Regions from separate parts of the Bacillus sp. WC2507 genome, predicted to be linked through region 3. Evidence: predicted binding sites of a transcription regulator. Region 3 holds the regulator's gene; each other region holds the start of a gene.

Region 1 (2,280 bases), 1.4 Mb from region 3:
ATGCGATCTTGAATCTCTCCTAATAAATCGTCAATTTGCCCTTCAATTGGTCGTATATCGATTGGTGGATCTAAAAGCCCTGTTGGACGAATAATTTGTTCTATTACTTCTGGTGACTGCTCTAACTCATACGGTCCTGGCGTTGCCGAAACGTAAATAACTTGATTCGTTTTCTCTTCAAATTCATCAAACATGAGCGGTCTATTATCTAAAGCTGATGGCAGACGGAATCCATGATCCACAAGCACTTGCTTACGTGCTTGGTCCCCGTTATACATCGCTCTTACTTGCGGTACTGATACGTGCGACTCATCCATAACGATTAAGAAATCTTCCGGGAAATAGTCTAATAACGTATACGGCGTTGCACCTGCTGGTCGAAGCGTTAAATGGCGGGAATAGTTTTCAATCCCTGAACAAAAGCCCATCTCGCGCATCATTTCTAAATCATAACGTGTACGTTGCTCTATACGCTGCGCTTCTAACAACTTGCCATTATCATTTAATTCCTTTAAACGCTCTTCTAATTCTTTTTCGATATTTTCAATAGCGACCTTCATCTTTTCTTCACGTGTAACGAAGTGAGATGCTGGGAAGATTGCTACATGATCACGTTCTGCTAATACTTCACCTGTTAACGCATTTACTTCGCGAATACGATCAATTTCATCGCCGAAAAATTCAATTCGAATACAATGCTCGTCAAGTGATGCTGGGAAGATTTCAACTACATCTCCGCGCACACGGAATGTACCACGCTTGAAATCAATATCATTACGTCCATACTGCACATCAACAAGTTCACGAAGCAATTGATTACGGTCCTTTTCCATACCAACTCGAAGTGAAACAACTAACTCGCGGTATTCTTCTGGAGAACCTAAACCATATATACACGAAACACTCGCAACAATAATCACATCATCCCGTTCAAATAATGAAGACGTTGCTGAGTGACGCAATTTATCAATTTCATCATTAATCTGCGCGTCTTTTTCAATAAACGTATCTGTTTGTGGCACATACGCTTCCGGCTGATAATAATCGTAATAACTAACAAAATACTCAACTGCATTATTCGGGAAAAAGTCTTTCAACTCACTATATAACTGTCCCGCTAACGTTTTATTATGAGCCATGACAAGTGTTGGCTTCTGCACTTCTTTAATGACATTTGAAATCGTAAATGTCTTACCCGTCCCTGTCGCTCCAAGCAACACTTGCTTTTTCTTTCCACTATTAATTCCTTCTACAAGCTTCTCTATAGCTACCGGCTGATCACCTTGCGGGGAATACGCTGAGATAATTTCAAATTGATGTTCCAAGTAAAATCCGACCTCCTCATAAAAAATCTGTATTATTATTTTACCACGAATGCCCATAAAAAACCTAAAAAAACGAACAGATATTCGGTAAAATTTTCGACAATATATACATAGAAAAAGGAAGGAGTCAAATCTTCCTTCCTCTACTAACTCTATTTTTTAGGTACATATAATAAGTCATATCCATTGCGCCCATTTTCATTCGCACAGTCTATTAACCTATAAGCCGTTTGTGATTCACGTTGCTCTTTAACAATCCTTTTACAGCTATCTTTATGTAACCCTTTATCCTTCCCAGCAAATTTGTCTTTTCTATTATCTGACACATAAAATATATCGTTCCCACTATACTCTAACGTTTGAAAAATCGGGTCCCCTTCAAGGGTATACTGTACAATTCTTATTTTATCAACTTCCCTTTGCTCGACATTCCAAACGAACTTTTCAAATTTATCTAGATTGGAAATCCTGGTTCCCTTTACAATGACATCGTTCTTCTTATCAATTGTAGTGTTAGATGGTGAACATGCTACTAAACTAAAAAGAAATAGACATATAAAACTGATTCTTCTTCCTATTGTCATCCTCTCCTATAAAAATTATTTGTATACCCAAAAGCTACTTTCAACTATGAAAGTAGCTTTTCTTTTCCTTTCTCCTTCTTCGGAAAAATCACATATGAAAATGAAATCGCTGTATCAACTAAAAATATAATTGCCCACACTTGGCTCACGCGACTTGCAGCTTTATTTAAAACAATTCCTGACTCTAACCAATTGCCCCATTGTTCAAATGGAATCAATCCGTACGCGAAGAAAAAGAATATGTGCACACCAACGAATAAAACAAGATGTACTACCAAATTTTTCACTTCCTGCTTCGCATAGGCCATACCTGTTAATTCTACCTGTTCTTCTATAATAGGCGCCGGCTCATTCCGCCATTTCGCAACTAA
Region 2 (2,280 bases), 570 kb from region 3:
ATTCAGCTTGTAACGCTTCAACTGAACCTTCTGCCGGAATTTTTTTCGTATCCTGTTTTGTGTTTTTATTTTTCATGGATGGACGCCCCTTTTTCTTTGGTTCAAGGGCATCTAAGCCACCTAATTCAAATTGCTTCTTCCATTGATAAACCGTTGTAAAAGAAGGAATCATGAATATAGCCGCTGTATCCATTAACGATATACCCGATTGAGCCATAAAATTTAGTACGTTTAGTTTAAACTCTACGGTGTAATTTGTATAGACCTCGTGTAAACCTTCTTCTCCATGGAGTTCGTATAAGCGCAACCAGTATTGAAATTGCGCCTTTGTAATATGCATCTGTTTTGCATATTCTGCTTGAGAAATTGTTTTTGGATTAAATCCTTGAACGAGCTTTAACCTTGAATCCTTCGTAAATTTTGTCATAAAAAAACTGCACCCCAATTGTTAGACTGTGTCTAACAATTGGGGTGCAGTTCAATACGAGTAGGCTTTTTTATTTATCTGCTATTTCCAATCGCCCTCGAATTTTCTCCGGAATATCCTCTTCAGTGATAATGTCGTAAGAATACACATACTTTCCTTTTACATGAATTTTTAAGTAAGTTTTTCTTATAAAATCATTAGGGGTGTTCGTCCCCACTTTATATTCTCTCTCATTCCTTAATTCATCAACACCGTTTAGCGAGTACATAGCTCTTCCTTTATGATGGTAATCCGGAACGCCATGTCCTTTCGCAATGGCGTATACATTTTTTTCTTCAGCAATCGGATTAAATCTGTCTAAATCCCCGCGTAATATGAAGGGTAGTAAGTATATAGGAAGACCTATTCCTACTATGCAAATTACAAATTTCTTCATGATCGTTTCTCCTCTTGTTCATTTACATGCTTCAGTATAGAAAAAAATTCTTATGAATAAAGGGAGATTTTCTTAAGTTTTTCTTAAAAAGAGTTGTAAGGTTATTTTAACCAAAATTTTCATAGAAATACCTTTAAAAAGAACGTAAGTTCGTATATAATAAGAACAAATGTTCTTTTGTGAGGAGTGATAACCTTGTATGATTATTCTCTTTTACCGAATCGTATTATTTTATGTGTAGATCTTCGTAGCTTTTATGCAAGCGTGTCATGTATTAAAAAAGGACTTGATCCACGATATACAAAATTGGCTGTCGTAGGAGATGTAAACCGGAGTGGATCAATTGTATTAGCGGCAACACCACCATTAAAAGCGTTAGGAATTAAGAAGATGGCACGGTTGTACGAAATACCGAAGCGGCCGGATATTATTATTGTGAATCCGATTATGCATACGTATATGAAGTGTTCAACTTATATAACAGGCTTAGCTTTACAGTATGTTGCGCCGGAAGATTTTCATCAATATAGTATCGATGAGTTTTTCATGGATATGACCGCAAGTATTCATTTGTTTGCGAGTAATCCGCGTGAGTTTGCATTAAAATTTAAGAGAGAAATATATGAACGTACGCGAATTGAAAGTACGATTGGTATTGGTCCGAATTTATTATTGAGTAAAGTAGCGATGGATGTGGAAGCAAAAAAGAATCGGGATGGAATAGTGCAGTGGACATATGACGATATACCCGAGAAGTTATGGGGTATTAGACCGCTCAGTAAATTTTGGGGTATATCGTATAAAACGGAAATGAAATTAAATCGAAAAGGTATACATACGATTGGGGATTTAGCAGAGTACCCATTGAAGTATTTAAAACAATCATTTGGTGTAATAGGAGAAGAATTACATTTACATAGTAATGGGATTGATTTTAGCAGAATAGCAGAGAAATATGTTCCAGCGACAACATCTATAGCAAAAAGCCAAATATTATTTCGTGATTATGCGATAGAAGAGTTCACCGTTATTTTATTAGAGCATATAGAGGAAGTTTGTTACAGGTTGAGACGAGAAAAGAAATGCGCGCAAACGATCCATTTTTCAGTCGGATATAGTAAGGAATACGGAGGAGGAATAAAAAAAGCACATACGTTAAACAGAGCAACAAATGTAACGATGGATATATATAATGTTTGTACCTATTTTTTATACGAGAGACATACAGGAGAACCGATACGATCAATAAGTATTTCGCTAACTAATTTAATAAATGAAGGAGAAGAGCAAATTTCACTTTTCGATAACATTATACAAAGAGAAAAAGAAATGCGATTAACGAAGGTCATGGACGAAATTCGAACACGATTTGGTAAGAACAGTATTTTACGTGGGATTTCCTACACAAGCGTCGCAA
Region 3 (2,280 bases):
TTTTTTAAAGCTTTTAATTTCGCCGGTGTAACATCAGTACCTTCTTCGTTAACAACTTTAATTCCTTTAAGTTCGTTTAACATATTTTGACGAAATCCTTTTAAATATTGTTCACGTAGCGATTGGCGCTCACGTTGTTCTTCTTCAGTTAAGCCTTCAGCTTTTGCTTTTTTCGCTAAGAAGTTAATGCGTTCAATGAGTTCGTGACTTTGCATCTCGAATCCCCCTTTTACTCAAAACTGATTATTATCATACAATAGTTAGTCCTCTTTATCAAGCAATTGCTTTGTATATTCTACATATCTTCGATGTACAGTTGCTTTTGAAACATTATGACCAAATCCACGAAGCGTGGCCGCAATTTCTTCGAAAGTAAGTTCACTTTTGCGTAAGCGCACAATTTCTTCAATTGGCACCTCTTTTTTCTCTCGGCCTACGCTTAAATTACGATTTTTTAAATTATTTTCGGGACGATAGCCCTTTTCTACTGCGCGTTGCATGCCACGTTTAATTTTCAAGTTATGAATCTTTCTTTGATACTCTTCAACAATGCCAATAATATCTAAAACCATCGAATCAGAATCCGACAATTGTAATTCTCCATTATGCGTATGCGTATATACTTTTATTCCCTCTTTATGTAAACAGTGCATTAATGCAATTTTCGCATTCCCCCTACCAAGGCGCGTTTCATCTTGTATGAGTAGCACATCGATTTGTTCGTCTCGAATTGTATCTAGCACTTCTAATATGCCGTCACGTTCAATTGTATAGCCACTAGCCTGCTCTTCAATCACCTTAATAACATTCATTTGATAGCGCTCAGCTAAATGCAATAATTCATCTTTTTGACGTAATAATGATGTTTCTTGTGCTTCTTTTGTTGTACTCACACGCGCATAAATAATTGCATTCATTATGAACCCCTCTTTCTCACTATTATTTCCCTCCAGTGTAACATAAATTCGCCTTTTGTTCGAACTTATGTTTGTAGAATGTTTTTTCGCATGTTATACTTATTAATAAGAAAAATGAAAGAAAACGAGGTGTTAGAAAACATGGAAAAGTTAACGAAACGCCAGCAAGACATTCTCGACTTTATTAAGCTAAAAGTACAAGAAAAAGGATATCCACCTTCCGTACGTGAAATCGGTCAAGCAGTCGGCCTCGCTTCTAGTTCTACAGTGCACGGACATTTATCACGACTAGAAGAAAAAGGATATATTCGACGCGATCCAACAAAACCACGAGCAATTGAAATTTTAGGTGACGATCGAATGGATGCAGAAACACAATCTGTTATTCAAGTTCCTATTATCGGAAAAGTTACTGCTGGATTACCGATTACAGCAGTTGAAAGTGTAGAAGATCACTTCCCACTTCCAGCTAGCATTGTTGCTGGAGCAGATCAAGTGTTCATGTTACGTATTTCTGGAGATAGTATGATTGAAGCTGGTATTTTCGACGGGGATTTAGTTGTTGTTCGCCAACAACAGTCTGCATATAACGGTGAAATTGTAGTAGCTTTAACAGAAGATAACGAAGCAACTGTTAAACGTTTCTATAAAGAAAAAGACCATTTCCGTCTACAACCGGAAAACTCTTCATTAGAGCCTATTATTTTAAAACAAGTGTCAGTTATCGGAAAAGTAATTGGTGTATATCGTGATTTACATTAAAAAATAATAAAAAGAAGATAATCACCTTATTTATATAGGTGACTATCTTCTTTTTTGTATTTTGATAGATTTTCATACATTCTATTTCTTATGAACGAATTTCAATCGTCACATCGCCAGCAGTTGTTTTACCACTAATCTTTTTACTACCATTGCCAATTGTTATATTTTTATTTTCTTCATTAAAAATCATCACGTCTCCAGCAGCGCTTTGCCCAGTTATAACTGCATCTTGTGGTTTTTCCAATAAAGTAATATCTACATCCCCAGCGGTTGAACTTGCCTCCACATCATATTTAGGATCATGATCCATAATATGCACTTCCCCACTAGCCGTCTTCGCTGTTACTTTCCCTATTACTTTTTTAAAGTTCAGCTCACCAGCTTTTGTAGATCCCTCCACACTCTTAGCTGTGACATGTTTCAAATCTACTTCTCCAGCAAGCGTTTCAACACTTACACGATCACTTTTCACATCACTTATTTCTATTTGTCCAGCAGATGAATTTACTTTTATCTCTTGGTAAGAACGTTCAGGCACTAGTATAGTCATTGTAGACGTTTGAAACTTGAAATTGTAAAAAGAAAAATCAAATGAAGC

Evidence for each region. Region 3 encodes LexA, which represses DNA repair genes until DNA is damaged. Its sites were predicted from a motif close to CGAACATATGTTCG; they were not measured.
Region 1: a site for LexA is predicted at 1,399-1,412, ahead of uvrB (excinuclease ABC subunit B). Genes of this name have one in related genera too.
Region 2: a site for LexA is predicted at 1,003-1,016, ahead of ACUN28_RS14050 (Y-family DNA polymerase). Genes of this name have one in related genera too.

The regions. Positions count from the first base shown of each region.
Region 1 covers NZ_JBQXPN010000001.1:626,512-628,791, reverse strand. The annotation lists gene uvrB (excinuclease ABC subunit B) at 1-1,325, opposite strand, end outside; gene ACUN28_RS03285 (DUF4362 domain-containing protein) at 1,478-1,909, opposite strand; gene ACUN28_RS03280 (hypothetical protein) at 1,954-2,280, opposite strand, start outside.
Region 2 covers NZ_JBQXPN010000001.1:2,633,490-2,635,769, forward strand. The annotation lists one part of gene ACUN28_RS14040 (IS3 family transposase) at 1-427, opposite strand, end outside; gene ACUN28_RS14045 (YxeA family protein) at 498-863, opposite strand; gene ACUN28_RS14050 (Y-family DNA polymerase) at 1,059-2,280, shown strand, end outside.
Region 3 covers NZ_JBQXPN010000001.1:2,061,239-2,063,518, reverse strand. The annotation lists gene ACUN28_RS10995 (DUF896 domain-containing protein) at 1-215, opposite strand, end outside; gene ACUN28_RS10990 (YneB family resolvase-like protein) at 261-917, opposite strand; gene lexA (transcriptional repressor LexA) at 1,059-1,679, shown strand; gene ACUN28_RS10980 (DUF4097 family beta strand repeat-containing protein) at 1,768-2,280, opposite strand, start outside.